DNA from 4 places in the Nonomuraea sp. NPDC004580 genome. Region 2 is predicted to be linked to each of the others. Evidence: riboswitches for the same ligand, from Rfam matches in the RefSeq annotation. Region 2 holds a riboswitch; each other region holds the start of a gene.
The links. Region 2 has a riboswitch for thiamine pyrophosphate ahead of thiD (bifunctional hydroxymethylpyrimidine kinase/phosphomethylpyrimidine kinase). Riboswitches for the same ligand answer to the same signal wherever they lie in the genome.
Positions count from the first base shown of each region.

Region 1: it holds a riboswitch for thiamine pyrophosphate, as region 2 does, so the genes downstream of both, thiC (phosphomethylpyrimidine synthase ThiC) here and thiD (bifunctional hydroxymethylpyrimidine kinase/phosphomethylpyrimidine kinase) in region 2, are expected to answer to the same signal.
Region 3: it holds a riboswitch for thiamine pyrophosphate, as region 2 does, so the genes downstream of both, ABZW11_RS13625 (cytosine permease) here and thiD (bifunctional hydroxymethylpyrimidine kinase/phosphomethylpyrimidine kinase) in region 2, are expected to answer to the same signal.
Region 4: it holds a riboswitch for thiamine pyrophosphate, as region 2 does, so the genes downstream of both, ABZW11_RS39830 (FAD-dependent oxidoreductase) here and thiD (bifunctional hydroxymethylpyrimidine kinase/phosphomethylpyrimidine kinase) in region 2, are expected to answer to the same signal.

Region 1 covers NZ_JBEXLH010000001.1:528,692-535,945, reverse strand. Annotated here, with positions in the region: gene thiC (phosphomethylpyrimidine synthase ThiC) at 1-1,057, opposite strand, end outside; TPP riboswitch at 1,050-1,162, opposite strand; gene ABZW11_RS02345 (hypothetical protein) at 1,253-1,603, shown strand; gene ABZW11_RS02340 (universal stress protein) at 1,613-2,452, shown strand; gene ABZW11_RS02335 (cellulose binding domain-containing protein) at 2,561-3,592, shown strand; gene ABZW11_RS02330 (AIM24 family protein) at 3,589-4,254, opposite strand; gene ABZW11_RS02325 (FAD-dependent monooxygenase) at 4,259-5,503, opposite strand; gene ABZW11_RS02320 (MFS transporter) at 5,500-6,894, opposite strand; gene ABZW11_RS02315 (TetR/AcrR family transcriptional regulator) at 6,990-7,254, shown strand, end outside.
Region 2 covers NZ_JBEXLH010000012.1:108,931-116,184, forward strand. Annotated here, with positions in the region: gene ABZW11_RS15675 (TenA family protein) at 1-519, opposite strand, end outside; gene thiD (bifunctional hydroxymethylpyrimidine kinase/phosphomethylpyrimidine kinase) at 548-1,357, opposite strand; TPP riboswitch at 1,345-1,440, opposite strand; gene ABZW11_RS15685 (ATP-dependent DNA ligase) at 1,498-2,442, shown strand; gene ABZW11_RS15690 (PA domain-containing protein) at 2,615-3,214, shown strand; gene ABZW11_RS15695 (M28 family peptidase) at 3,256-4,701, opposite strand; gene ABZW11_RS15700 (hypothetical protein) at 4,864-5,478, opposite strand; gene ABZW11_RS15705 (hypothetical protein) at 5,686-6,963, shown strand.
Region 3 covers NZ_JBEXLH010000010.1:71,477-78,730, forward strand. Annotated here, with positions in the region: gene ABZW11_RS13610 (LCP family protein) at 1-965, shown strand, start outside; gene ABZW11_RS13615 (DNA-formamidopyrimidine glycosylase family protein) at 1,096-1,974, shown strand; gene ABZW11_RS13620 (rhodanese-like domain-containing protein) at 2,031-2,354, shown strand; TPP riboswitch at 2,408-2,523, shown strand; gene ABZW11_RS13625 (cytosine permease) at 2,513-3,850, shown strand; gene ABZW11_RS13630 (methylated-DNA--[protein]-cysteine S-methyltransferase) at 3,819-4,388, opposite strand; gene ABZW11_RS13635 (ATP-binding protein) at 4,484-6,352, shown strand; gene ABZW11_RS13640 (ATP-binding protein) at 6,495-6,926, shown strand; gene ABZW11_RS13645 (membrane protein insertase YidC) at 6,910-7,254, opposite strand, start outside.
Region 4 covers NZ_JBEXLH010000069.1:28,197-35,450, reverse strand. Annotated here, with positions in the region: gene ABZW11_RS39850 (polyprenyl synthetase family protein) at 1-277, shown strand, start outside; gene thiE (thiamine phosphate synthase) at 338-985, opposite strand; gene ABZW11_RS39840 (Rv2175c family DNA-binding protein) at 963-1,337, opposite strand; gene ABZW11_RS39835 (FAD-dependent oxidoreductase) at 1,368-2,537, opposite strand; TPP riboswitch at 2,591-2,707, shown strand; gene ABZW11_RS39830 (FAD-dependent oxidoreductase) at 2,698-3,900, shown strand; gene thiS (sulfur carrier protein ThiS) at 3,897-4,097, shown strand; gene ABZW11_RS39820 (thiazole synthase) at 4,138-4,845, shown strand; gene pknB (Stk1 family PASTA domain-containing Ser/Thr kinase) at 5,102-7,057, shown strand; gene alc (allantoicase) at 7,121-7,254, opposite strand, start outside.

The DNA.
Region 1 (7,254 bases), on a different contig from region 2:
GAGCGTCGTCGCACAGCTCGCGCTGCAGGTCGACGTTCTCCTTGATCTTGTGCATGGGCACGTGGCCAGGACCCTCGATCATGACCTGCACGTCGTGCTCGCGCGCGATCACGGTCAGCTCGCCCAGCGTGCGCAGCTCGGCGAACTGGGCCTCGTCGTTGGCGTCGGCGATCGAGCCGGGCCGCAGGCCGTCGCCGAGCGAGAACGACACGTCGTAGCGGGCCAGGATCTCGCACATCTCGGCGAAGTTCTCGTACAGGAAGCTCTCGCGGTGGTGCGCCAGGCACCAGGCGGCCATGATCGAGCCGCCGCGCGAGACGATGCCGGTCTTGCGGCGGACGGTGAGCGGCACGTGCGCGAGCCGCACGCCCGCGTGCACGGTCACGTAGTCCACGCCCTGCTCGCACTGCTCGATCAGGGTGTCGCGGAAGACCTCCCACGACAGCTCCTCCGGCCGGCCCTTGACCTTCTCCAGCGCCTGGTAGATCGGCACGGTGCCGACCGGGACCGGGGAGTTGCGCAGGATCCACTCGCGGGTCTCGTGGATGTCGTCGCCGGTGGACAGGTCCATGATCGTGTCGGCGCCCCAGCGGGTGGCCCAGGTCATCTTCTCCACCTCCTCCTCGATGGAGGAGGTGACCGCGGAGTTGCCGATGTTGGCGTTGATCTTCACGAGGAAGTTGCGGCCGATGATCATGGGCTCGGTCTCGGGGTGGTTGACGTTCGCGGGGATGATGGCCCGGCCGGCCGCGACCTCGTCCCGTACGAACTCCGGCGTGACGCCCTCGCGGACCGCGATGAACTCCATCTCCTTGGTCACCAGCCCGCGCCGCGCGCAGCCGACCTGGGTGACCGGGCGCCCGGCGGCCCGCCGCTCCTCGATCCACTCGGCCCGGCGGCGCGGCAGGCCCCGCCGCAGGTCGGGCTCGTAGGAGGGGTCGGTGTACGGGCCCGAGGTGTCGTACAGCGTCACCGCCGTGCCGTTCGACAGGTTCACCCGCCGCATCGGCACCCGCAGCTCGCCGCTGTAGATCTTGGAAAAGCGCGCGTCGGTCATCGCGCAAACTCCCTTCGCCGGCATTACCCGGAGCAGGTTCTGGCGGTCGGCGGCTGGCAGCCGTCCTCTCAGCCCGGTCTCCACCGGGCTCCCGCGTTGGACGGCGGTGATCGTACCCACGCGGGGCGCGCTCCCAAACCAGGGCGAAGAGGTTTGGCCGGTCTTCTCAGCGGTACGGACCCCATCAGGGGAAACATGATGAGAATCGCCGCTGTCGCAGGACTACTCGTCGTGATGGCCGCATCCGGCGCCACCGCCGCCGCCGGGGACGGCATGCAACAGCACGAGGTCAGCCAGGAGCAGTTCGACACCCTGCTGGCCCAGTGCCGCTACTCCGATACCGGTAAGGCCAAGTGCCGCGCGAACGTCAGAGAGCTCTATCGCGTCGGCCGTACCGATCCGTCGCTCGACTGCCGTACCTACTCCGGCGTGACCGTCTGCGGCACGCTCAAGCTCAGCAAGGCGGAGCGCGCGTGCGTCCGCGACTCCGAGGCCAAGGGACTGTCGTTCCGCCGCGCCGAGGTGGAGTGCTACACCGCGTCCTGAGGAGCCGAGTTGATCATTGTAGGTGTGGACGGCTCCCGTGCCGGCCTGGAGGCGGCCGGCTGGGCCGCCACCGAGGCCGTGCTGCGCCAGGTGCCGCTGACCGTCGCGCACGTCGTGCCCAGGTGGGTGTGCGAGGAGGACCAGCCCGTCCATTACGCCGAGGTGGCGCGGTGGATGCGTGAGGGTGCGCGGACCGTGCTCACCTCCGCCAAGGACCGTGCGCTGCGCGAGCGGCCCCAGGTGCGCATGGAGACCGTCCTGCTCCCCGGCGATCCCCGCGCGGCCCTGGTCAAGGCCGCCGCCGCAGCCGAGCTGCTGGTCGTCGGCAGCAGCGGCATCGGCGGCGTGCGCGGGCTGCTGGTCGGCTCGGTCGCGTACGGGGTCGTCGCGCACGCCGAGACGAACGTCGTCCTCGTCCGCGACCGCCCCGCCACGCCCGGCGAGGTGGTGGCGGGCACCGACCTGTCCGCGTGCGCCGAGCGGGCCCTGGAGTTCGCCTTCGCCGAGGCCGAGCTGCGCGGGGCGCGGCTGCGGGTGGTCCAGGCGTGGGCCTGGCCCCAGCCGGGCGGCTTCGGCCCGGCCGACCCCGCGGGCGAGCAGGGCCACCTGCGGGCGCTGCACGAGGCGCTGTCGCCGTACCGCGCCCGGCATCCCCGCGTCGAGGCGGTCGCCGAGATCGTGCACGGGCATCCCGTGGACGTACTGAAGGAGGCGGCGGCAGGGGCCGAGCTGCTGGTGGTGGGCTCGCGCGGGCACGGGCAGCTCGCCGGCATGCTCATCGGATCCATCAGCCACGCCATGCTGCACCACGCGCCCTGCCCGCTGGCGGTGGTGCGCGCCGCCGCCTGAAAGTTACATGCGTCCCCGCAGGTCACGCCCGCGGGCCTGATCTTCAGCTTCCCCGTTCCGCTTGCCGCTCCTTACGATCTGCGCAGACTGACGACGGGAGATCGGACGATGCGCGCAATCGGCGCCGTGCTGGCGGGAATGGTGACCGTGATCGCGGCCGTGCTGTTCGCGACGACGCCGGCCGAGGCCGCGGCCGTACGCATCATGCCGCTCGGCGACTCGATCACCGGCTCCCCCGGCTGCTGGCGGGCCCTGTTGTGGAACCGGCTGCAGAGCACCGGCCACACGAACATCGACTTCGTCGGCACGCTGCCGCCGCAGGGCTGCGGGGTGGCGCACGACGGCGACAACGAGGGCCACGGCGGCTATCTCGCCACCAACATCGCGAACCAGAACATGCTGCCCGGCTGGCTCTCGGCCACCCGGCCCGACGTCGTGCTCATGCATCTGGGCACCAACGACGTGTGGAGCAACATCGCGCCTGCGACGATCCTCGGCGCGTTCACCACGCTGGTGAACCAGATGCGGGCGAGCAACCCGAACATGCGGATCCTGGTCGCTGAGATCATCCCGATGAACCCGGCCCCCTGCCCCGACTGCGGCCGGCGCACCGTGGCCCTCAACAACGCCATCCCCGCCTGGGCCGCCGCGACCTCCACCGACCAGTCGCCGATCACCGTGGTCGACCAGTGGACGGGCTTCAGCACCGCCACCGACACCTACGACGGGGTGCACCCGAACGCCGCCGGTGACCAGAAGATGTCCGACACGTGGTACCCGGCCCTGGTCGAGGCACTCGCGGGCACCCCGACCCCCACCGTCACGCCCACCGTACCGGCCGGTGACTGCGCGGCCGCGTACAAGACGACGGGGCAGTGGCAGGGCGGCTTCCAGGGCGAGGTGACCGTCACCAACACCGGCACCGCGCCGATGAGCGGCTGGACGGTGAGCTGGACGTACGCCGACGGTCAGCGCGTCACCCAGCTCTGGGGCGGCACGCTGAGCGCGAACGGCTCGTCGGTGACCGTGCGGAACGCGGCATGGAACGGCTCGCTGGCGCCGGGTGCGTCTACCACGTTCGGCTTCCTCGGCTCGTCCACCGGGGCCGGCACCGCCCCGACGCCCACCTGCACGATCTAGGACTGGGCCTTGATCACCGGGGCCCCCTCGCTGGCCTGCACCAGCACGAACCCCTGACCCCTGAACGCGAGCTGCATCGCCTCACCGCTCCCCCGGCCGATCAGCGCGCCCACCTTCATCGTCCGGTTGACCCCGACCTGCAGGGAGGTGCTCCAGCACACGGCCGACTGCCCGTCCGCGAACGTCGGCATGCGCGCCGCGTCGAGCAGCACCGGCGTGCCGTGGGTGGTCACCGCCACCCACCCCGTGCCGGTGATCGTCGTGTTGAACAGCCCGCCGGCCGCCATGCCCGCGCCCTGGACCCGCTTGATGTCCCAGGACAGCTGCGGCTGGAAGGCCAGCAGGTTGCGGCCGTTGACCGTGATGCCCTCGTTCTCCAGGTAGAACAGGTGGATGTCGTCGGCGTTGTCGGCCAGGTAGAGCAGGCCCTGGCCGCGCACGCGCATCAGCGCGGCGCCCTCGCCCGTGACGGCCTTCTTGAACAGCTTCCCGAGCCCGCCGCCCTCGTAGTCGAAGTCCATCTCCCCCTGGAAGGCGACCATCGACCCCTGCTTGGCCAGCACGTCGTCGGGGAGCTGGACGCGCAGCATCTTGCCGTTCTCCAGGGCGAACCCCGGAGGCAGCTGCTGGGAGCCGAGATTGCCGAACACCGAACTGCGCACGTCCTCATGACCTTTCGCCTGCGGGCACCGTATGGAAGGACCAACGGCCGCCGCCGTCCGCCGGTTCCCCCGCGACGTCGGGCAGGGTGAGCGCCGAGTGGGCCGGTCGCTCCATCGGGACGGGGTCGGCGGTGAGGTCGCGCAGCATCGCGTCGCGCCGGTCCATCGCCTCCTGCGTCGCGGGGAACATCACGCTGCCGCCGCCGTCCACGTGCGCCTGGTTGAGGGTGACGAACGCGCGGGTGTCCCGCTCGTAGGCGGCGAACGCCTCCTCGTGCCCCGGGTGCACGGCCAGCGAACGGGCCAGCATGTACGCTCCGACCAGCGCGAGGCTGGTGCCCTGCCCGGTCAGGAACGACGGCGCGTACGCCGCGTCGCCCACCAGCGCCACCCGCCCGACCGACCAGGCCGGCATGCGGATCTGGCTGACCGCGTCGAAGAACAGGTCGTCCGCCTCCCGCATGGCCGCCACCAGGTCGGGCACCCGCCAGCCGGCGTCCGCGAAGGTCGCGGCCACCAGGTCACGCTGCGCGGCGGGGTCGCGGAAGGCGCCGGACGGCGGGTCCGTACGCGCGAAGGTCAGGAACCCGTGCACCTCGTCGCCGTCGTCCGCCGCGTAGAGGACGGCGGCCCGGCCCGGCGTGCTCCACAGCACCCCCTCGTGAGCGAGCCCGAGGATGTTCGGCATGGTGAACCCGGCGAAGCAGTGGCCGAGGTAGCGGTGGAAGCGATCCTCGGGGCCGAACACGGACTCCCTGGTGCGCGAGTGCAGCCCGTCCGCGCCGATCACCACCTCGTACGTCCGCCGCCTGCCGCTCGCGAACGTGACGTCCACGCCCTGCCCGGTCTCGGTCATGGTCGCGATGGAGTCGCCGAACACGAACTCCACGTCGTCGCCGACGGCCGCGTGGAGTGCCTCGGCGAGGTCGCCGCGGCGTACCTCCAGGTCCTGGCCCGCCACGCTGCCGTCGATGAGCCGCGGATCGATCACCGCCACCTCGTCGCCCGCGGCGTCGAGGAACGTGAACTTGTGCATGTCCACGTGCGCCGCGCGCAGCCGCGGCAGGATCCCCATGCGGCGCACCACCTCAAGGGCGGTGCCGCGCACGTCGATCGGGTAACCGCCGCCGCGCAGCCCGGCGGCCTTCTCGACGAGGGTGACGGCGAAGCCGTAGCGGCCGAGCCAGTACGCGAGCGCCGGGCCCGCGATGCCGCCGCCGGAGATCAGTACCTCACGCTTCGATGTCATGCCTGGACTTCCTTTCGCTTGAACGTGTGGACAAGGAGGGACGTGGCGGTCACGACGCCCGCGAGGACGAACCCGAGCACGAAGCCCGACTCCCCCGGCACGCCGGACACCGGGTCGGTGCCGGCGGTGAGCAGCCCGGCACTCGCCTGGATGCCGACCGCCGCCCCGACGACCCTGGCCACCAGGACGAGGCCGGTGGCGATCCCGGTGTCCGCCTGGGCGACGGCGCCGGTCGTACCGGTGAGCAGGGCCGTGACGCAGACGCCCGCGGCCAGGGCGATCACCGCCTTGCCGACGACGAGCTGCCAGAGCTCGGCGTGCGCGGCGGCGAGGAGGAGCAGCGTGGCCGCCGTGACGGCGATCCCGGCCACCGCCACGGGACGCGAGCCGTACCGCCGCACCGCGAACCCGGCGATCGGGCCGCTCGCGGCCGAGGTGATGAGGCTGGGCAGCAGGAGCAGGCCGGTCGCGGTGGCGCTCACGCCGAAGCCGTAACCGTCGCCCGACACCCCGAAGAGCTGCGGCACCAGGTACGTCGCGGACGCCGATCCCACGCACACGACCAGCGTCGTCACGCAGGACGTCCACATGCCGGGCGCGGTCAGCATCGCGAGGTCCACCATCGGCGCCGCCGCCCTGCGCTCGACCAGCACGAACGCCGTCCCGAACGCGATCGTGACCATGACCACCGCGACGACGACGACCGGCCGCGCGCCGATCTTGGGCAGGATCGCCAGGCCGGCCATCAAGGAGAGCATCGTGCCGCTCAGCAGGGCGAGGCCGGGCCAGTCGACGCCCGCGCCGGGCCGTCCCGCCGGGTCGCGCGGCATCATCCTGGCCACGGCCACCGTGGCCGCGATGATCACCAGCGTCGGCAGCCCGAACATCGCATGCCGGGACAACCCCTCCGCCAGCGGCCCGGCGATGAGCGTCCCGACCATGCCACCGCCGATGAACAGCCCCGTGACCAGCCCGATCGCCACCTGCGCGTCCCCCGGCGGCAGGTATTTGCGGACCAGGATGAACGACAGCGGCAGCATGCCCATCATCGCGCCCTGTAGCACCTGCCCCACCAGCAACACCGGCAGGTTCGGCGCCAGCGCGGAGACCAGCCCGCCCGCGGCGACCACCGCCATCAGCCGCATCAGCACCAGCTTCGCGCCGTAACGGTCGCCCAGCTTGCCGGCGACGGGGGTGATGAGCGCGCCGGCGATCAGCGTGGTGATGGGCAGCAGGGCCGCGACGGCGGGGCTGACGTCCAGCTCGCGCTGGAGGAGCGGGAGTGCCGGCGCCATCACCGACTCCAGCACGCTGGTCGCGACGGCCAGCGTGCCGAGCGCGGCGACGGCGGGTCTGCCGATGCGGTTCGGCGGTGCCAAGGTCTGCGTCATGAACGTCCTTCCCCCGTGGATGATGCTCGCTACACTACAACGTGCAGTGTAGACGATGCTACAACGACCAGTGTAGTTCGGCTACGATCGGCACCATGCAGACCACGAAGACCCTGCGTGAGGGCTCCCCGCACAAGCGGGCCGCCATCCTCGCGGCGGCCAGGGAGCTGTTCCTCACCGACGGCTTCGACCGTTCCAGCATCGGGGCCATCGCCGCCAAGGCCGGCGTGTCCACGCGCACGGTCTACGACTACTTCGGCGACAAGCAGACCCTGCTGCGGGCCGTCGTCGAGGCCATCGGCCAGTCACTCGTGACCGCCGTCCAGCACACCCTCGACGCCACCCTCACCGGCCTCGCCC
Region 2 (7,254 bases):
GGCCCGCTCGACGGACGCGGCGAACTCCGGGTCGGAGTAGGTGGAGATCCACTTCGCGTACGGGTGCGCGGGGTCGTCGCCGGCCTTGGCGAGCAGCGCGGTGCCGACGTCCTGGTAGATCCAGAAGCACGGCAGCACCGCCGCCGCGATCACGGGGTAGGGCGCCGACAGGGCCGTGGCCTGCAGGAACGACGAGTACGCCAGGCACGTCGGCGAGGTCGCGATGCCCTTGACGGCCGCGCCCAGCTCCTCGATGTAGCCGGAGTGCAGCTCGCGCTCGGCGACCAGCGCGGTGTGCGCGCTCATGGCCCAGAACGCCGCCTCGTCGGAGTCGTCGGCGCGGACGGACGCGGCGGCCAGCGCCTTCGAGAACGCCTCCAGGTAGCGGGCGTCCTGCACCATGTAGAAGGCGAACGTCTCACGGTCGAGCGAGCCGTCGCCGAGTGCCGTGACGAAGGGGTGCTCGTGGATGGCGCGCATCAGCTCGGACGTGCGCTGCCAGATGTCATCGCAGAACATCGCGTCTCTTTCGCGAGAGGGGGGCCGGTTACCAGGCGTTGTGGAAGTGGTGGACGGGGCCGTGGCCGTGGCCGACGCCCAGCGAGTCGGCGGCGCGCAGCGCCTGCGTCAGGTAGTCCTTCGCGGCGCGCACCGCACTGGGCCAGTCGTCGTGACGGGGCCGCAGCGCCGCGATCGCCGAGGACAGCGTGCAGCCCGTGCCATGGGTGTTGTGCGTCGGCACCCGCGGCGCGGCCAGCTCGATCGTGCCCTCGGGGGTGGCCAGCACGTCGACGCAGGTGTCGCCGTCGAGGTGGCCGCCCTTGAGCAGCACCTGCCGGGCGCCGAGCGCGCGCAGCCTGGCCGCCTGCGCGTGCATCTCGGGCAGCCCGCTCACCTGCGGCTCGCCGAGCAGGTCGGCCGCCTCGGGCAGGTTGGGAGTGATGAGGTCGGCGCGCGGCAGCAGCGTGCGGCGCAGCTCGCTCACCGCGTCGGCGGGCAGCAGCCGGTCGCCGCTCTTGGCGACCATGACGGGGTCGAGCACGACATGAGGCGGCCGGTATGTGTCGAGCGCCGCCGCCACCGCCTTGATCAGGTCGGCGTCGCCCAGCATGCCGATCTTCACGGCGTCGGCGGGCACGTCGGTGAGCAGGGTGTCGAGCTGCTGGGCCACGAACGCGGCGGGCACCTCGTGGATGCCGGTCACGCCCGTCGTGGTCTGCGCGACCAGCGCGGTGACGACCGTCATGCCGTACGCGCCGAGCGCCGAGAAGGTCTTGAGGTCGCCCTGGATGCCGGCCCCGCCACTCGGATCGGTGCCCGCGATGGTCAGGACCTTGGGAACGGCGTTCGCTGCCATGACGTCCCTTCGCTAGTGCGAACTAGATCAGGTTCGACGGGTGTAATCTCAGCCCGGCTTTCCGGGCACCCCGCGTCAACGGCTCACTCTAACAGGCCGGGTTGTTGACCACACGTTCGAGTGTGGGCATCGTAGGGCGGGTGGCCGCTGACGAGACGCGCGACGGGGTCTCCCTGACCAACCTCGACCAGCCCCTCTTCGACGGCGCCGACGCCACGAAGCGGGACCTGGTCGACTACCTCGACGCGGTCGCGGGCCGGATGGTGCCCGTGCTGCGCGACCGGCCGCTCTCGGTCATCCGGGTACGCCCCGGGCAGGAGCCGTTCATGCAGAAGAACCTGCCCAAATACGCTCCCGACTGGGTGCGTTCGGTGTCCGTGTGGGCGGATTCCTCCCGGCGGCGGATCACGTACGCGCTGTGCGACGACCGCAGGACGCTGCTCTGGTTCGCCAACCAGCGGGCCGTCGAATACCACCCGGCGCTCTACGCCGGTGAGCACCCCACGCACATGGTGCTCGACCTCGACCCGCCCGAGCACGACTCCTTCGCGCCGGCCGTCCGGGGCGCGCACCTCGTCAGGCAGGCGCTGGCCGACTGCGGGCTGGCCGGGGCCGTCAAGACCAGCGGGGCCAAGGGGGTGCACGTGTTCGTGCCCGTCGTGCCCGGCACCGCGATGGACGACCTGGCCGCCGCCACCCGGGCGCTGGCCGCCCGCGCCGAGCGGCTGGACCCGGCGCTCGCCACCACCGCGTTCATCAGGGAGGACCGCGAGGGCAAGGTGTTCCTCGACTCCACGCGGGCGGGCGGCGCGACGGTGGCGGCCGCCTACAGCCCGCGGATCCGGCCCGGCGTGCCCGTCTCGTTCCCCGTGGCGTGGGACGAGCTCGACGGCGTCCGGCCTGGCGAGTTCACCATCCGCACCGCTGTCGAGCGGCTGGGTGAGGGCGACCCGTGGGCCGAGCACATGCCGGAGCCGCAGTCGCTGCCCGCCGACCTCGTCGAGGAGGGGCACACGATCCCGGTGGCGCGCGCGCAGGCGATGCACGAGGGCAAGCGCCGCGCCCGCGCCCGCCGCGCCGAATAGCCGTCTGCGCCGCCGCGCCAGATAGCCGCCCGGCCCCCGCATCGGATAACCGCCTGCGGCGCCGGACTGCCGCCCGCGGAGCCGGGCCGTCACCCGCGGCCGGTGGCGGGGGCTGTGGGCGGCACGGCTGGCGGCGGATAAGTCCGGATTTATGGGTCTTAACGATGATCGGTTGGCGGGTTACCGTCCGGGGGCGGCGAACGGCCCCGCGGTGCTCGACCGCGTCTCGCCCGACGCGAAGTCGTACGTGCCGGGGGAGGACTTCCACACCTTCCAGCCCTCGCCGCCCGGTGACGTCACCGCGCAGGTGCAGGGCGTGGACCTGACCCTGCCACCGACCCCTGCGCCCAGCTCGACCAGCGGTTGCGAGGAGGCGGACTTCGCCGGGTTCGTGGCGGGGAACATCGCGCTCATCCAGCGCGGCACCAGCCCGTTCGCCCAGAAGGTACGCAACGCGGGCTTCGCGGGCGCGTCCGCGGTCATCGTCTTCAACGAGGGCCAGCCTGGACGTACCGACTCGACCCCGCTCGACCTCGGCGAGTGGCGGGCCGGCGGCATCTTCACCGGCGCGGAGGGAACCAAGACGCCGGAGGAGGCGGCGATGTTCGGCGGCACGGCGGGCGCGCCGTACGACCCGTGCTACCACCAGGCGTGCGACACCCTCGCGAACGTCAACGCGACGGTGTTCGACGTGAACGCCGACGCCATCGCGGACTCGACGGCCCGCTTCGCCTTCGACCTGCGCGGCATCCCGCCACGCACTGCCCCGTAGCCCGCTTCGCCGGGGCGAGGGCGCTCTCGCCCCGGCTGCGGTCAGCGGGTGATGGTGACGTCGTCCACGCCGGCCTCGACCAGGGAGGCGCCTGAGGCGTCGGCGGCGTCGAGGAGGATGCGAACGGTCTGGCCCGTGTAGGCGTTCAGGCTCGCCGTGGCGGTGGTCCAGGCGCCGTTGCGGTTGGTGGCGGCGCCGGGCTGGTTGAGCACGGTCGTCGTGGTGCTGCCGACGACGCGGACGCGCAGGTAGTCGGCGCTGGAGGCGTTCGAGCCGTGCGCCAAGTAGTACGAGAAGGACAGGTTCAGGGGGCCTGCCGAGGGGAGCGTGATCGGCGGTGACTGGATCGAGGTGACGCCGCCGTCGATGTCGTGGTCGCCCGCCGACGGGCCGGCCAGGCGGCCGGTCACCAGGTCGTTCGTGCCGCTGACCGTGGTGCCGAGCTGCTTGGCGCCGCTTGAGGTGGTGTCCTGCGGGTCGCCGCGCTCCCAGAGCCCGGTGCCGGCCGTGTCGGTGCCGTCCGGGTCCGCCGTCCAGCCCGTGGCCGTCTCGAACGTGTCCTGCCAGACCACGACCGGCGGTACGGCAGTGGCGAGGGTCCACACGGCGTGGGCGATGGCGTCGGCGTTCCTGTTCAGCGCGGTGTCGTTGATGTTGGCCGTGGTGTCGCAGGAGCGGTGGTAGCAGACGTCGAACGCCTGCCCCGCGGTGCCGCCCCACAGCGCGGCCTGCGCGCTGGACTTGATGCCCTCGGCCCCGGTGAACGTGCCACCGGCCGGGATGCCCGCCGCGATGAACGGCCCGTAGTCGGAGCGGCCGTCGAAGTCGGTGCCGCGGGTCTGCACGCCGATGGAGGTGAAGTAGTCCTGGAGGGTGCGCTCCAGGGCAGCGGACCCGGCGGGGCCCGGCCCGGCGCCCGTCCCGTCCGAGTTGTCGCCGTCGTACACGAAATATCCGGCGTTGGAGGAGCCGACCATGTCGAAGTTCAGGTACCCCTTGATCCGCGCGCGTTCCGCGGCCGGCAGGTTGTTCACGTAGAACCGCGACCCGCGCAGCCCCAGCTCCTCCGCGCCCCACCAGGCGAAGCGCAGGTGCTTGGCCGGCTGCAGCGCCTGGCGGGAGACTTCGAGCGCGGTCTCCAGGACGGCCGCGCTGCCCGAGCCGTTGTCGTTGATGCCGGGCCCCGCGGTGACGCTGTCGAGGTGCGCGCCCACCATGAGCACGTCGTTCGGGTCGCCGCCCGGCCAGTCGGCGATGACGTTGTAGCCGGTCGCGCCGTTGTAGGTGAACGACTGCAGGGTGGTGGTGTAGCCGGCCGCGTCGAGCTGCGACCTGACGTAGTTGGCCGAGGCGAGGTAGCCGGGCCTGCCGTGCGCCCGGTTGCCGCCGTTGGCGGTGGCGATGGACTGGAGCTGCGACAGGTGGGCCTTGACGTTGGTGAGGGAGATGTCCGGCGGCGCGGCGGCCCGCGCCGGCCCGGCCGGCATCACCGTGATGAGGGACAGTGCTGCGATCGCCGCGATGAGGGGTGATCTCGTTTTCCAGGACGTACGCCTAGATAAGAGCAAGGCGGCGCCTCCATCCGAGGTCGAGGGTGGAAGATCCCGAGATGGTGCTGAATGGACGGTAACGCCGCGAAGGTGGTTCGCCTAGCTGTTTGTACGAGTGGTGATGCCGGGTTTGAGCGCCGCCACCGCCGCCTCGGGGTCCTGGGCGAAGAACCTGATCGAGGTCACCTCGGCGCGGCGGCCCAGCGGGCGGACCACGGTGACCGGCTCGGCCAGCTCGACCGTCACGTTCGTCTGCGAGGAGACCGCCACGGTCAGCCGCCCGCCCTCGACCGTGATCATGCCGCCCTGGTGGTACGCCCGCCCGGTCCGTACGCCCGCCACCAGGTCACGGGGCACCCGCAGATCGAGATAGACGCTGTACCTGACCCGCAGCTCATCGGCGGTGACCACGTGTGGCCTGGTGGCGCAGCCGGCGGCCAGCATGAGGACGTACAGCAGGCCGTACAGGTCGGCGATCAGCACCCCGTACCGCAGCCAGGCGGGCACGCCCAGCGCGGCCAGCAGCAGGTCCACGACCACGGTCTCGACCGCCATCGCGAAGCCCATCAGGCCCAGCATGAACGCCTGCTCCTTGCCGTACGCGAGCGCCGTCTCCCCGTCCGGCACCCCGTGCCGCCGCCGCACGATCCACGCCGCGATGGCGGCCAGGCCCTTGACCTCGAACCCCACGATCCGCAGCACCGCTCTGACCATGTGCTTCCTTTCTCCGGCGGTTTCCCCGCTCATGGGACACGTTGACGTCGCGTCAAGGTCAAGCCCGCCAGACCTGCTCGGCATGGGTTGAACCCGTCGCGAGGTGCCGGCGTACAACCTGTCGGACCTGCGGCACCCGTCGATGACCTGCCGGAACGCGATCACCGGCGGTGCCGCCCACGCTGACCGGCCACCACGGGGACGGCGATGGAATTTCATGCATGGAGCGACGGCCTGGCTCTGCGGCCGCGCGATTACCTCGGCATGGGCGAGCCTCTGGCCGCCGTCGTCAGGGCGGCGGGCCCGCTGACGGGCGAGTGGCTCTACCTGTTCGCCCTCGGCACCGCCACCACGATGGCGCGCCTGCACCTGGGCGGCATCGCGGGGCTGCGGCTCAGCCCGGCGAACGTGCTGATCTCACCCCAGGGGGAGGCGATCTTCGCCCCGGGGCCCAGGGACAGCTTGTTCCCCGGGCACGACGTCGGCGACTGGGCGGGCGTCGTGGTGTTCGCGGCGACGGGGCGGCTGCCGGACGACGGCGCCGACCTCGACCGGCTGCCGCCCGCGTTGCGCGCGGTCATCGACGAGTGCCGCCGCCCGGATCCGGGTGCCCGCCCGTCGGCCGTGGACCTGGTCCGCATCCTGCTCGGGCATCCCGGGCGGCACCCTGGGCGGCATCCCAGGCGGCATGTTGGGCGGCGTCGTGGCGGCTCGGTGCACGAGCTGCTGCTGGCGGCCGAGCGGCGGACGATGCCGTACGAGCGGGTCCGGCATCCTGAGCCCCCGCCGCCTGAGCCGTTGTGGCGGCGGCGGGCCTACCTCGCGGGGCTGGCGATCGGCGTGCTCGCCGTGGCGGTGGCGGCCGGGGTGGTGATCCTGGTGTCCGGCGGCGAGCGGCGTGCCGCCACGGACGACCTGGTCGACGCGATGGGTGCGCGCACGGCCACGTTCCGGCACGTGAGCGGGGTGACCGTGGCCGAGGGGCGGCTGAGCTTCGACGGGGCCGCGTCCACGGCGTACGCGATGAAGCTGACCTGCGGGAACGCTCCCGCGCCCGTCGCGGTCTCGCTGGTCGGGAGCAGGGGCGTGGCGGGCGGTGCGGCGTTCGACACGGCCAGGCCGCCGAACGAGCCGTGCGCCCAGCAGCAGGCGCCCGGCGTGCGGGAGCTGAGCTCGCCGTACACGATCAAGGCGCTGCTCGACGCGGCGGGAACCGGCGTGACCAGCAGGCCCGCCGAGGGCGGCGGACGCGTGCTCACCGGCTCCGCGCTCGCGCACCGGGTGCGGGGCGAGGAGAACGCCGCGTCGTTCGCGGGCGTCGGCGCCGAGGGCCCGGTGCGGTTCACCGTGCAGGTGGACGACGCGGGGCTGCCGGTACGCCTGCGGCTGCGCATGGAGAGCCGGGCCGCCGGCCCCCGCGTCGTCGAGACCGTCTACCGCGACTGGCGCGCCTACGAGGACATCAAGGAGGGGCCGCATGGCTGAGGAGTTCAGCGCGAACCGCCAGGAGGCCACGAGCGCCGCCCACGACCCCAAGACCATCCTCGGCTCGCGTCACTAAGCGGCGGCGCATAGCCCGGCACCGATCACGCATCAGCGAGTGGACGGGCGGTGACCACGAGGCCGCCCGGCTGCGTTCCCGTCATGGCTCGACCGCGTGTCCCGTTCGGCGCAGTGATTCGAAGGTGTTTCACCCGGCCGCCACCATAAAATAGCGATCTTGCTACTGTTTTCCGTGATTAATTCCCCGTATCAGGAAAAGTAGGACTATCGGTA
Region 3 (7,254 bases), on a different contig from region 2:
CGCGTAAGAAGATCTCCGGCAAGGCGATCCTGTCGATCATCGCCGGGTTCCTGGTGCTGCTGCTCGTCGCCGGAGTGGGGTTGTTCTTCTGGGTCGACTCGCGGCTGACGGGCATCGATGGGGTGCTCGACGAGTACGAGGGGCGGCCCGCCGACACGCCTGGCACCAACTGGCTGCTCGTCGGCTCCGACAGCCGCAAGGGCCTGACCGCCGCCCAGCGCAAGAAGCTCGCCACCGGGCGGGCCGCGGGGCAGCGTACGGACTCGATGATGCTGCTGCACATCCCCGAGGGGAGCGACGCGCCCACGCTGGTCAGCCTGCCGCGCGACTCCGCGATCACCATCCCGGGCAGGGGGCGCGACAAGCTCAACTCCGCCTACGCCTTCGGCGGGCCCAAGCTGCTCGCCCGCACGGTCGAGAACGCCACCGGCGTGCACATCGACCACTACATGGAGATCGGCTTCGCCGGGTTCGTGGACATCGTGGACGCCGTCGGCGGGGTCGAGATCAACGTACGGGCCGCCGTCAACGACCCCAAGGCCGGGCTCAAGCTGAAGAAGGGCACCCAGGTGCTCACCGGCTCGCAGGCGCTCGGCTACGTACGCACCCGCAAGGGCGGCGCGCTGCCCGACTTCGAGCGGACCAAGCGGCAGCGGCAGTTCCTCAGCGCGGTCGTGAAGAAGGCCGCGAGCCCCGGGGTGCTGCTCAACCCGTTCACCGCGATTCCGCTGGCCGCCAGCGCGACCGACGCGGTCGAGGTCGACTCGGGCACCGGGGCGTTCACCATGCTGTCGCTGGGGCTCGCCATGGGCGACAGCCCGGTGACGACGGTGGTGCCGTTCGGCGGCACCGAGCGCGTGGCCAGCGGTGACGCGGTCAAGTGGGACAGGACGAAGGCGCTCGCGCTGTTCAACGCGCTGAAGGAGGACAAGCCGGTGCCCAAGGACGTTGTTGACGCCGGCTGACCCCGCGCCAGGCGGCTGACCCCGCGCCAGGTGGCGGCCACCGCGCTGATCGTGGCGGTGATGTTCCTTTCGTGATCGTCACGGTCAGCGCCCTGATGGCTTCGGTTTGGTGCGGCCGTACTCTGGGGGCATGCCCGAACTTCCCGAAGTCGAGTCGCTCACCCATTTCCTGCGTGAGCGGGCCGTGGGCCGCGCGATCGCGGGGATCGACGTGGTGGCCATCCAGGCGCTCAAGACGTTCGACCCGCCCGTCACCTCGCTCGGCGGGCTGACCGTCACCGGCGTGAGCAGGCACGGCAAGTTCCTCGACCTCGACTGCGACGGGCTGCACCTGATCATCCACCTGGCCCGCGCCGGGTGGCTGCGCTGGCGCGACGACCTGTCGGGGGCCAAGCCGGTGCGGCCGGGGAAGGGGCCGCTTGCCGTACGCGTGCGGCTGGCGCCCGACGACGAGGGCCTGGCGCCCGGGTTCGAGCTGACGGAGGCGGGGACGCAGAAGCGCCTCGCCGTCTATGTCACGAAAAGTCCGGACGAGGTGCCCGGCATCGCCGCCCTCGGCCCCGACCCCATGGCCGAGTCGTTCACCGTCGAGGCGCTCAAGCGCATCGTCGGCGGCAAGCGCACCCAGATCAAGGGCCTGCTGCGCGACCAGAAGGTGATCGCCGGCATCGGCAACGCCTACTCCGACGAGGTGCTGCACGCCGCCAAGATGTCGCCGTTCAAAGTCGCCGCGACGCTGACCGACGCGCAGATCGCCGACCTGCACGAGGCCATCGTGACCACGCTGCGCGACGCGGTCGAGCGGGCGCACGGGCTCGCGGCCAAGGACCTCAAGGCGGAGAAGAAGTCGGGGCTGCGGGTGCACAACCGTGCGGGGCAGCCGTGCGACGTGTGCGGCGACACGATCAGGGAGGTCTCGTTCGCCGACTCCTCGCTGCAGTACTGCCCGACCTGCCAGACCGGCGGCAAGCCGCTGGCCGACCGGCGCCTGTCCCGCCTGCTCAAGTAGGACATGCGCCCTTGGGCGTGTCCGGTGCACGGCCTCGGGCACGCCATGATGGAGTCATGACCGTTCCTGAGATCGAGGCCAGTGCCGTGCCCGCAGACGCTTACCTGCTCGACGTCCGCGAGCAGGACGAATGGCTGGCGGGCCACGCGCCGCAGGCCGTCCACATCCCCATGACGCAGATCCAGGGCCGGGTGGAGGAGGTCCCCGGCGACCGCACGGTCTACGTCGTGTGCCGGGTGGGCGGCCGGTCGCTGCAGGTCGCGGCGTGGCTCAACCAGCTCGGACGCGAGGCGGTCAACGTCGGCGGCGGCATGCAGTCGTGGGAGGCCGCGCGGAAGCCGATGGTCAGCGAGACGGGCCAGGAGCCTTTTGTGGCGTAAGTCGCCCACTATGGTGATTTGACTCTCTCTAAGGCAAAATAAGGGCGCAAACTATAGATCGTCGCGGGAGCTCGGGGTCGCCGGGCTGAGAGGGCAGCTATGCATCCGCTGCCGACCGCCTGAACCTGTCCGGGTAATGCCGGCGTAGGGAGTGTGCGATGTCGCACGGCGTCGAAGAAGTTCCGCTGACCCTCGAAGGCGAGGCGCCCAAGACCCTTGGCGTGCTCGATCAGGGCGCGCTCTGGGCCAACCTCGGGGTCAGCCTCCTCGGCTTCTCCGGGGCGCTGCTGCTGCTCGACCCGCTGGGCAACGCGCCGCTCACCCTGGCGGCGGCGCTGGTCGCCACCGTGGTGGGCAGCCTGATCGGCACCGCCATGGTGGGCCTGTCGGCCATTCCAGGCACCCGCACCGGCAAGCCGGCCATGGTGCTGCTGCGCGGGCTGTTCGGGGCCAGGATCTCCTACGTCCCGACGGTGCTGAACATCATCCAGATGATCGGCTGGGGCGCCTTCGAGCTGTGGGTGATCGCCAAGGGGGCCGGCGCCATCTTCCCGTCGGTGCCGTACCAGGTGTGGGTGCTCGTCGCGGGCGTGCTGACGACGGCCCTGACCGTCTGGCCGCTCGGCTCGATCCGGCTGCTGCGCCGCTACGTCACCGTCGGCGTCATCGTGGCGATGATCTGGTTCGCGGTGTTCTTCCTGCGCGATGCCCCCTCGCCCGAGGGCGGGAGCTGGACGGCCTTCCCCGCCGCCGTCGACTACGTGATCGCGCTGTCGGTGTCGTGGGTGCCGATGGCGGCCGACTTCGCCCGCCACTCGCGCTCGGGACGCGCCGCGTTCACCGGCGTGGTCGGCGGCTACACACTGGCCCAGGTGGCCTGCCTGGGGCTCGGCGTCTACGCGGTGGCCCTGGCGGGCGCGGACGGCGTGCTGGCCGACGCGACGTCGGTGTTCACGCCGTTCGTGGCGGTGCCGCTGGGCGCGCTGTTCTTCGGCATCCTGGTGCTGCGCGAGACCGACCAGTCCTTCGCCAACGTCTACTCCACCACGATGTCGCTGCAGAACCTCATGCCGCGGGTGGACCGCCGGATCCTCTCGACCGCCATCGGCGTGGTGACGGTCGTGATCGCCCTTTTCGCGGACGTCAACTCCTACGGCGTGTTCCTCGGCGTGATCGGCGCCGTGTTCGTGCCGATGTTCGGGGTGCTCGCGGTCGACTACTTCGTGCTGCGCCGCGGCGAGGGCTGGAACACCGCCGAGGACGCCCCGTCGCGCTGGCCGATGCTGGTGCCCTGGGCGCTGGGCTTCGCCGCGTACTGGCTGACCACCTCGACGCCGACCTTCCCGCAGTGGGACGCGCTCTGGACGGGCGTGCGCGAGGCGCTCGGGTTCGTGCGTCAGCCGTGGATGAACGGCGCGCTCGGCGGCGCCTTGGTGGCGGCGCTGGTCACGCTGCTCATCGGGCTCATCCAGCGGTCGCGCGCTGCTCGACGTTGAGCAGGTGCTGCTTGGCGGCGGCGCCGCCGGCGTAGTCGCCGAGCCCGCCGTCCTCGCGCAGCACCCGGTGGCAGGGCACGATCACGCAGACGGGGTTGGAGGCCAACGCGTTGCCGATCGCGCGCAGCGCGCGCGGCCTGCCGATGCTCTGGCCGATCTCCTCCAGCGTCGTGGTGGTGCCGTAGGGGACCGCCATGGTCTTCTGCAGCACCGTACGGGCGAACGGCGTCGCCAGCGTCAGGTCGACCGGCGTGGCGAACGTCCGCAGCCGCCCCGAGAAGTAGGCGTCGAGCTCTCTGCGCACCGGGTCGAGCCGCCGCGCGTCGGGCCCGATGAACCGCCCCACGTTCCGCGTGATCAGCTCGAACACGTCATTTTCCGCCTCGAAGCTGCACGCCGCGATGCCTTTGCCGGTCACCGCCAGCACCATCCTGCCCACCGCGCCGTCGTAGGTGCCGAACGCGATGTCGGGTGGTGTCTCACCCCGATAGGTGCTGGAGGTCACCCGCAGCAGGGCATCGAGATCGTTGCTCGACATACCCCTCACCCTCCCACCTGCCGGGAATCACCGTGACCGCAGCGTATCGGACGGATCGCCCGACGCACCCACCGCGCCACGTGCACTATGGAGTAGTGGGGGACGAATGGGCCGGTAGTGACGATGAGATCGCTCGTGCGGCGCTCGCCAGCTCGCCCAATGCCATCGTGGCGCTCGATCGCGACCAGAGCGTGCTGGTGTGGAACGCCGCCGCCGAGCGCATGTTCGGCTGGAGCGCCGACGAGCTGCTCGGCCGCCGGGCGCCGATCGTGCCGGACGAGCTGGGCGCCGAGCACAACGCGGTGCTGGAGCGCGTACGTACGGGAGAGCCCGTGTCGCTGCGCACCAAGCGCCTCCACGCCGACGGCCGGGTGCTCGACCTGCGGGTGGACATCAGCGCCCTGCGCCTCGGCAGCGCCGTCGCCGGTTACGTGTGCGCCTACCACCCGGCCAGGGCCGACGAGATGGCCGAGCACCGCATGGCGCGCCGCGCCCGGCTGGTCGCCCGCCTCACCGACGTCGTGGGGGACATCAACTCCGACCTTGAGCTGTCGGCCGTGCTCGACCGCATCTCGGCCAGCCTGACCGAGCTGACCGGGGCGGACGCGGGCGGGTTCGTGCTCATCGAGGGCGAGCGGCTGCGGCTGGTCAGCACGTACGAGCTGCCGGAGGCGATCAGGGGCACCACCACCGACCTGCGGACGAGCCTGGTGGACAAGCTTTTACGCACCGGCAAGACCGTGATGCTGGAGTCCCACGGGCTCGACGACCTGGTGTGGGCCAAGCTCAAGGGCCTGCACACGATCGCGCTGGGACTCGCCGCGGTGGGCGGGCGGCCGTACGGCGCTCTCTATGCCTTGTTCGCCCGCCGCAACCCGGGGCACCTGGAGCTGGAGCTGCTTGAGCTGCTGGCCGGGCATGCCGGCATCGCGGTCGGCAACGCGGTCGCCTACCAGGAGGCGGTGCGGCAGCGGGCCCATGAGCGGGCCGTGTTCGACGCCAGCGCCGACGGCATCGCCGTGCTCGACCAGGACGGCCTCGTGGTGCGCTGGAACCCGGCCGCCGCCGAGCTGACCGCGCTGCCCGCTGAGTCCGTGATCGGCGGCCCGCCGCCGTTCCCGCTGCCCAAGGCGGGCGAGAAGGGCACCTTCCAGCTCGACAACGGGCGCTGGCTCGACGTGGTGAGCGCGCAGATCGAGGAGACCGGCGAGGTGGTCGTCGACTTCCGCGACGTGACCGCCGCCAAGGAGCTGGAGGAGGCCAAGGACCTGTTCCTCGCCACGACCAGCCACGAGCTGCGCACGCCGATCACCATCGTGCGGGGCTTCGCCAGCACGCTCGACTCGCGCTGGGACGACATGAGCGACCCCGCGCGCCGCTCGGCCGTGCACACGATCGCCGAGCGTGCGAAGTCGCTGGGCGTGCTCATGGACCACCTGCTGCTGGGCGCGCGGGCCGGCGCGGACGAGCTCAAGGTGCGCATCGAGGAGTTCGACCTGGGGGAGCGCATCGTGGCGGCCACGCTGGGGCTGCCCGAGCTGTCGGACCGGCACCGGGTCGAGGTGGACGTGCCCGAGGGGCTGCCGTACGTGCTGGGCGACGCGCTGGCCACCGACATCCTGCTCGGGCAGCTGCTGGAGAACGCGTTCAAGTACTCGCCCAAGGGCGGACTGATCAGCGTGGCGGCCTGGCCGGAGGACGACAACGTGGTCGTCGTCGTGGACGACGAGGGCGTCGGAATCGCCCCGCCTGACCGTGAGCGGATTTTTGAACGCTTCGTCCAGGTGGACAGCGGCGACCGGAGACGGTTTGGTGGAGTGGGGCTCGGTCTCTACATCGTCCGCAGTCTCGCCAGGGCACAGGGAGGAGATGTCAGCGCTCATTCGCGACCAGGAGGAGGCACCAGAATGCGGCTCGTGCTGAGGGGCTCTTCCACTATCGGATCCGACACACCGATGCGGTAACGAGGTGGTCACGGTTGCGCTGATCTATCTTCCAATGTGTACAAGCTGTGATCGAGATGCGGTTTCTGGGATCGAGTAACGGGGCATTTCGGTCGTACCGGGGAGTGTTCCCGCGGGGGGCACAGGGAACGGGGAGGTGGGTGTGTCAAGCGTGGTGCTGCTGCCGTACGCGCCGTCCAGCGTCGCCGTCGCCCGCCAGCGTCTGAGCACTGATCTGCAGGACAGTGGGGTCTTCACCGCGGCCATCGACGATGCCGTGCTCGTCGTGAGCGAGCTTCTGAGCAACGCGCTGCGGCACGCTCATCCGCTGCCGTCGGGCATGGTGCGGGTGGCGTGGCTGCGCAGTGACGATCACATCGAGGTGGCGGTCAGCGACGGGGGCGCCGCGACCGAGCCCCGTGCGGGCCGGCCGACGCTGTCCTCGCTCGGGGGCCGGGGGCTCGGCATCGTGGAATATGTCGCCGAGAGCTGGGGGGTGCGGCACGACGGCGACACGACGACCGTGTGGGCGATTCTGCCCGCGCCTAGCAAAAGTGTGAACGGGCAGGTCGCGGCCCTCAGAGAGGTCGGCTAGCCAGCACGGCGCGCTCGCTCACGGCCCACGCCGTCGAGACGAGCAGATAGAGGCCGGCGGCCAGCGGCAGCACGAGTACGGCCAGCGCCGAGCCGTACGGCAGCAGCCGCATGATCCGCTTCATCGCCTCCGGCTGCTCCTCGGCGAGCTTGATCTGCCGGGCCGAAAGCCAGGCCACCGCTGTGACCAGGGCGATGACCAGTACAAAGACCAAAACCGGGGCGCTGACCAGACCGAAATGGGCGACCACGCCGGCCGCCTGCTCCCCCAGCGGCGCCCCGAACAACGTGTGCCCCGCGAGCGCGGTCGGATGGGTGGCCACTCGGTA
Region 4 (7,254 bases), on a different contig from region 2:
CAAGCGCACGATGCTCGTGGCCCGCACCCTCGCCGCCGCCTCCCCCGCCGCCGCGGCCACCGTACGCCGGCTGCTCGGCGACCCAGGGCTGGACGAGCAGGGTGTGGCGGAGCTGCGCGGCATCATCGAGGACACCGGGGCGCTGCAGGAGTGCGAGGACCTCATCTCCGGTTATCTCGGCCAGGCGCTGGCCACGCTCGACGCGGCGCCGGTCACCCCTGAGGCGCGCGAGGCGCTGACCGAGCTGGCGATCGCGGCGACGTCCCGCAAAACCTGACCCCGCCAAGCCCGCGGGTAAGGAGGCGCCCGCGCGGGGAAGCGCGGGCGCCTCGCAGGCTCAGCGGGCCGGCCCCGCGGCCAGCCGCTTGGCGAACTCGGCGGCGGCCGCACCCGGGTCGCCGGCGTCGGTGATCGCGCGGACGACCACCACGCGGCTCACGCCGTACGCCATCACCTCGTCCAGGTTGCCCAGGTCGATGCCGCCGATGCCGAACCACGGCCGCGAGGTGCCGAGCGCCGCCGCGTGCCGCAGCAGTGGCGGCCCCGGCGCCGGGCGGCCCGGCTTGGTCGGCGTCGGCCAGATCGGGCCGCAGCAGAAGTAGTCGACGCCCTCCTCCACGGCCGCGGCGGACGCCTCGGCCGCGGAGTGGGTGGACCGTCCGATGACGACGTCGTCGCCGAGTATCTCTCGCGCGACAGTCACGGGAAGGTCGTCCTGCCCCAGGTGGAGCACGTCGGGCCGGGAGGCGTAGGCGATGTCCGCCCGGTCGTTGACAGCGAGCAGTTTTCCGTGCCGGTCACAGGCGTCGCGGAAGACTTCGAGGAGCGCGAGTTCTTCGCGTGCCTCCAGGCCCTTCTCCCGCAGCTGGATGATGTCCACACCGCCGGCCAGCACCGCGTCGAGGAACTCCGCCAGATCGCCGCGGTCGCGGCGGCCGTCTGTGCAGAGATAGAGGCGGGCCTCAGAAAGCGAGGGCTTGGGCACGCCGCTTGACCTCTGTGTGACGGCCCGCCCTGATCGCCTCGATGGGCGAGCCTGGCAGTGACTCGTCGGGGGTGAAGAGCCAGCGCAGCGCCTCGACGTCGTCGTAGCCGGCGTCCTGGAGCACGGTGAGCGTGCCTGGCAGGCCCTTCATCACGTCCTTTCCGTCGAGGAACACCGCGGGCACCTGTGGCCCGCCGCTGCCGCGGCGCACGCCGAGCAGCTTGTGGTCCTTCAGGAGTTGCTTGGCCCGCCCGATCGGGAGATCGAGGCGTGAGGCCACTTCGGGGAGGGTGAGCCACTCGTCGACGAGCTGGTCGGTCTCCCGGTCGATCTGTGCAACAGAAAGCGTCACGAAACCACAACTACCACATGCCGTCCTTGCTCAAACAACACAATCTCGTAGGGGCACTTGTGGATCTACCAGGCGTTCCGTGTCCAGCCGGTGACCCGCCTCGATGATGCGCCGGCCCTGGACGAGATCGCGCGGCCGGTCCACGGCCAGCACCGCGGCAAGCGTATCGTCCGCCGTGAGCCAGACGGCCGACCACTTGCCCTCGGGCTCGCCCCGGTGCACGATCCGCTCGCCCGACGCGTGGTGGCCGGCGTATTGGAGCATGTGGCCGAACTGCTCCGACCAGAAGTACGGCACCGGGTCGTAGACCGCCTCCTCCCCCATCAGCGTCGCGGCGGCGACCTCGGGGGCGTTGATCGCGGTGTCCCAGTGCTCGACCCTGAGGCGGGCGCCCCAGCGGCGCGACCACCAGGCGGCGCAGTCGCCCACGGCGACCACCCCGGGCAGCGAGGTGCGCAGGTGCTCGTCGGTGACGACGCCGTTGTGCAGGTCGATGTCGGCGTCGGCCAGCCACTCGACGGCCGGGCGCACGCCGATGCCGGTGACGACGACGTGGGATTCGACGAACTCGCCGCCCACCAGCCGGACTCCGCCCTCGTCGACCGACTCGACCATGGTGCCGAGGCGCAGGTCGATGCCGTCGTACCAGGGGATCGTGCGAGCGCCGAGCTCGGTGCCCACCGCGCTGGCGAGCGGGGCCCGCGCGGCCTCGATGACCGTCACCGTGCAGCCGGCGCGGCGGGCGGCCGTCGCCACCTCGGCGCCGATCCAGCCCGCGCCGATGACCGTGACCCGCGCCCCTGGGACGAGCATCACGCGCAGCTCATGGGCGTCGTCGAGGGTGCGCAGGACGTGCTGAGGGCCGTCGCCCGGCAGCCTGATCGGGTCGGCGCCGGTCGCGATGACCAGGCCGTCGTAGTCGAGCTCGCCCTCGGTGGTCTCCACGACGCCCGCGCGCAGCGACTTCGCCGCGACCCCTGGACGGAAGTCGGCCTGGAGCCGCTCGAGGTCGGTGTCGATGAAGCTGGTGTCGGCATCGCCCTTGAGCACCGCCTTCGACAGCGGCGGGCGGTCGTAGGGGCGATGGCGCTCCTGGCCCAGCAGCGTCAGGCGACCGGCATAGCCGCGCCCGCGCAGGGCCTCCACCGTGCGCACTCCCGACAGGCCCGCTCCCACCACCACGACATGCTCCACGGTCATGACCATAACGGGGGCGGTGCGTGGACCCGGCACCGAGGCCGTAGGCTGTGGACGGAAAGACGCGCGGGAGTCCGGCCGTGACCGGGCTGAGAGGAAGGCTGCAGCGGGCCTTCGACCGCAAGACACCTGATCCGGATCATGCCGGCGAAGGGAGCGGATCATGGATGTGATCGTGGGCGGCGGGGTCGTCGGGCTGTCCGTGGCCTGGCGGCTGGCGCGCGAGGGGCGGCCGGTCACCGTCGTCGACCCGGCACCCGCCTCCGGGGCCTCCCACGCGGCCGCCGGGATGCTGGCGCCGGTCAGCGAGGTCACCTACACCGAGGCGCCGCTGCTGCGGCTGGGCGTCGCGGCCCTGCGCCGCTGGCCCGCCTTCGCCGCCGCCCTGGCCGAGGACGCCGCCCTTCCACCCGCTGGACCCGAAGGGGTGAGCGGGCTGGATCTGCGGGCCGAGGGGACGCTCGACGTGGCGTTCGGAGCCGATGACATGGCGGCGCTCGATGAGCTGGCCGCGTTCATGGAGAAGCTGGATCTGCCGGTCGAGCGGCTGACCGGGCGCGAGTGCCGGCGGCTTGAGCCGATGCTGGCCCCGTCGGTGCGCGGCGGGCTGCTGGCGCCGGGCGACGCGTGGGTGAACCCGCGCCGGGTGACGGCGGCGCTGCTGGCCGCCCTGGAGCGGCGCGGCGTCCCCATCGTGCGGGCCCGCGTGAGCGAGCTGGTCCGCACGGACGGCGCCGTCACCGGCGTCCGCCTCGCCGAGCCGCCCGCCGAGCCGCCCGCCGAGCCGCCCGCCGGGCCCGCTGAAGGCCGTGGTTCCGCACCCCTCGCCGCCACGGACGGACGAGCCGGAGACGAGGTGCTGGCGGCCGAGCGGGTGGTGCTGGCGGCCGGGGCGTGGAGCGGTGAGCTGGCGGAGGTGCCGGTGCGGCCGGTCAAGGGCCAGATCATGCGCCTGCGCTCGCCGCAGCCGCTGCTCACCCGCTGCGTACGCGGCACCGTCCACGGCTCGCCGGTCTACCTCGTCCCCCGGGGCGACGGCGAGCTGGTGGTCGGCGCCACCCAGGAGGAGCTGGGCTACGACACGAGGGTGACCGCGGGCGGCCTGTACGAGCTGCTGCGCGACGCCAGGGAGCTGGTGCCCGGCGTCACCGAGCTGGAGGTCGCCGACGTGGTGGCGGGGCTGCGTCCCGGCACGCCCGACAACCTGCCGGTGATCGGTCCCGGCAGGACGCCGGGGCTGACGTACGCGACGGGACACCACCGGGGCGGGGTGCTGATGGCCCCGCTGACGGCGGCCATCCTGATGGGCGAGGAGAGCGAGCTGGCGGCCCTGTGCTCGCCGGGGAGATTTCGGGAAATTTCATGATTATTACCATCAACGGGTCCGCGCACGAGCTGGCCGACGGCACCACCGTGGCGCAGGCCGTACGTACGCTGACGACGGCCACCACCGGAGTGGCCGTGGCCGTGAACGACGAGGTGGTCACCCGCGGCGCCTGGGAGACGACGGCGCTCAGCGACCGTGACCGCGTGGAGGTGCTGACGGCGGTGCAAGGTGGATGAGCTGATCATCGCCGGCGAGAAGTTCTCCTCCCGGCTCATCATGGGCACCGGCGGCGCCCCTTCGCTGGAGGTGCTGGACCAGGCGCTGGCGGCGTCCGGCACCGAGCTGACCACGGTGGCGATGCGGCGGCTCGACCCCGCGGCCCGTGGTTCGGTGCTCGACGTGCTGCGTGGGCGCGGCATCAAGGTGCTGCCCAACACGGCGGGCTGCTTCACCGCGGGCGACGCCGTGCTGACGGCCCGGCTGGCCAGGGAGGCCCTGGGCACGAACTGGGTCAAGCTCGAAGTGATCGCCGACGAGCGCACGCTGCTGCCCGACCCGATCGAGACGTTCGACGCGGCGGAGCGGCTGGTGGCCGACGGGTTCGTGGTGCTGCCGTACATCGGCGACGACCCCGCGCTGGCCCGGCGGCTGGAGCAGGCCGGATGCGCGGCCGTGATGCCGCTCGGCGCGCCGATCGGCTCGGGGCTCGGCATCCGCAACCCGCACAACATCGAGCTCATCGTGGAGGCCGCGTCCGTCCCGGTGATCCTCGACGCGGGCATCGGTACGGCGAGCGACGCCGCGCTGGCGATGGAGCTGGGCTGTGACGCCGTGCTGCTGGCCACGGCCGTGACGCGGGCGCAGCGGCCCGACCTGATGGCGGCGGCCATGAAGGGCGCGGTGGTGGCCGGGCGGCAGGCGGCCCAGGCGGGCCGCATTCCGCGCCGCCGCTACGCCGAGGCCTCCTCACCGATGACCCCCTGAGCCGCCCGCCGGGCCTCCTGAACGGACGCCGGCGAGGCCTCTGCCGGGAAGCGGGCGTCGCAGCCGTGACCCGAACCGGGCGGCGGAGGCCCGGCCCCTGGTCCCGGCCGGCGGGAGCGGCATCGTGACACCGTGCGCCCCGGCGACACGCCGGGGTCACTGCCGCATCGCCGTCACACACGGGACGAGAACGTCTCCGCATCGGTTTCGGGCGCTAGGGCCATGCCGGTGGCAAAACGCCCGTAAACTCAGCGGGGTGGACACGACGACTGCGGACCCCCTGGTCGGGCGGCTCCTCGATGGGCGTTACCGCATCGAGGGCCGGATCGCCCGGGGCGGTATGGCGACCGTCTACCTCGCGCTGGACGTCCGGCTCGACCGGACCGTCGCGCTGAAGGTCATGCACCGCTCGCTCGCCGAGGACCCGGCGTTCGTCAGAAGGTTCATCGGCGAGGCGAAGTCGGTCGCCAGCCTGTCACACCCCAACGTGGTGCACGTCTTCGACCAGGGCACCGACCACGACGTCGTCTACCTGTCGATGGAATACGTCCCTGGCCGCACCCTGCGCGACATCCTGCGCGAGCGCGGCCGGCTGCCGGCCCGTGAGGCGCTGGAGATCCTCATCCCGGTGCTGGCCGCCCTGGGCGCGGCCCACCAGGCCGGCATGGTGCACCGCGACGTCAAGCCCGAGAACGTCCTGATGACCGACGACGGCCGGGTCAAGGTCGTCGACTTCGGCCTGGCCAGGGCGATCGAGGCGACCAACCAGACCCGCACCGGCGTGCTGATCGGCACGATCGGCTACATGGCGCCCGAGCAGGTGATGACCGGCGCCGCCGACGTGCGCAGCGACGTCTACGCCGCCGGCATCATGCTGTTCGAGCTGGTGACCGGTCAGCAGCCCTACGACGGCGAGACCCCGATGTCGGTGGCCTACCGCCACGTCCACGACACCGTGCCCGCGCCGTCCTCGGTCTATCCCGACGTGCCGCCGCTGATCGACACGCTGGTGGCCAGCGCGACCGCCCGCGAGCCGCACGACCGCCCCGCCGACGCGACCGCGATGCTGGTGGCGGCGGTGGAGACCCACCGCGTGCTGCCGCGCATGACCAACCCGCCCGGCACTGGCACGGGCACTGGCACGGGCACTGGCACTGGCACGGGCACTGGCACTGCGGCCTATCACGCGCAGCCGGCGTCGGGGCCCGTCCCGTTCGCCGCGTCGGCCCCGTCGGCGCCGCAGGCGGCGCCGGCCCACACGATGATCCAGCCGCGGGCCGAGCTGCCGGAGAAGCGCCGGTTCCGGCCGAGCTGGTTCCTGGCGGTCCTGGCCGTGGTGATGGTCGTCGCGGTGGGCCTGACCGGGTGGTACTTCTCGCTGCCCGAGCAGGTGAAGGTGCCCGACCTGGTCGGCAAGGACCTGGCGCTGGCCGAGAAGGACCTCGTCGGCGCCGGGCTGAAGGTGCGCAAGGGCGAGAGCCAGTACGACGAGAAGATGGCCGAGGGCCTGGTGCTGAGCACCGACCCGGTGGCCGACACCGAGCTCGACGAGGGCTCGACGGTCACGCTGACGCTCTCGCTCGGCCCCGAGCGCATCGTGGTGCCCAACGTCACCGGCATGAACGGCAACGACGCCCGCGCCGCCATCGCCAGGGCCGGCCTGACCGTCGGCAGCGTCAAGCGCCAGCCCAACCAGCAGGTCGAGCGCGACAAGGTGATCCGCACCTCGCCGCAGGTGGGCGAGAAGATCAAGAAGAGCGCGAAGGTCAACATCTTCGTCAGCGCCGGGCTCACCATGCCCGACGTCAACGGCATGCCGAAGGACGAGGCGGCCGGCTTCCTCAGCTCGCAGGGCTTCCAGGTGCACGTCAACGAGGTCGACGACGACGCCGAGCCGTGCACGGTCATCGCCCAGACCCCGAAGGCCAAGTCCGAGGTCGACAAGGGCGCGCCCGCGATGATCACGGTGGCGCGCTGCCAGACGCCGTTCCTCGACTGGTTCAGGGGCGACAACGAGGCGCGTGACGACCAGCAGTTCGCGATGGTGCCCGGGGTCATCGGCAAGAACGTCAACGACGCCAAGTCGGAGCTGGAGGCGCTGGGGTTCCAGGTGCGGGTGCAGCGGCTGGGCAACGGCGGCGTGGTGCAGTTCCAGCGGCCGCTGCCCAACAGCGAGCGCCCGCCGGGCAGCACGGTCATCCTCTGGCAGTGACCGCCGATCCCCCGGCGGGGTCGGCGCTCAGCGCTCGTGAGCGGCCCCGAAGGGCCCTGAGGGTCAGGCCAGGTGGCCGTGCAGGCGGACGCGGGCCAGGCCGCCGTCCGGGTAGATGTCCACGCGCACGTGCGTGACCGGCGTGTCGGCGCCGAGGCGGAAGCGGTGCGGCGTGTCGGGCTGCAGGCGCGTCCTCG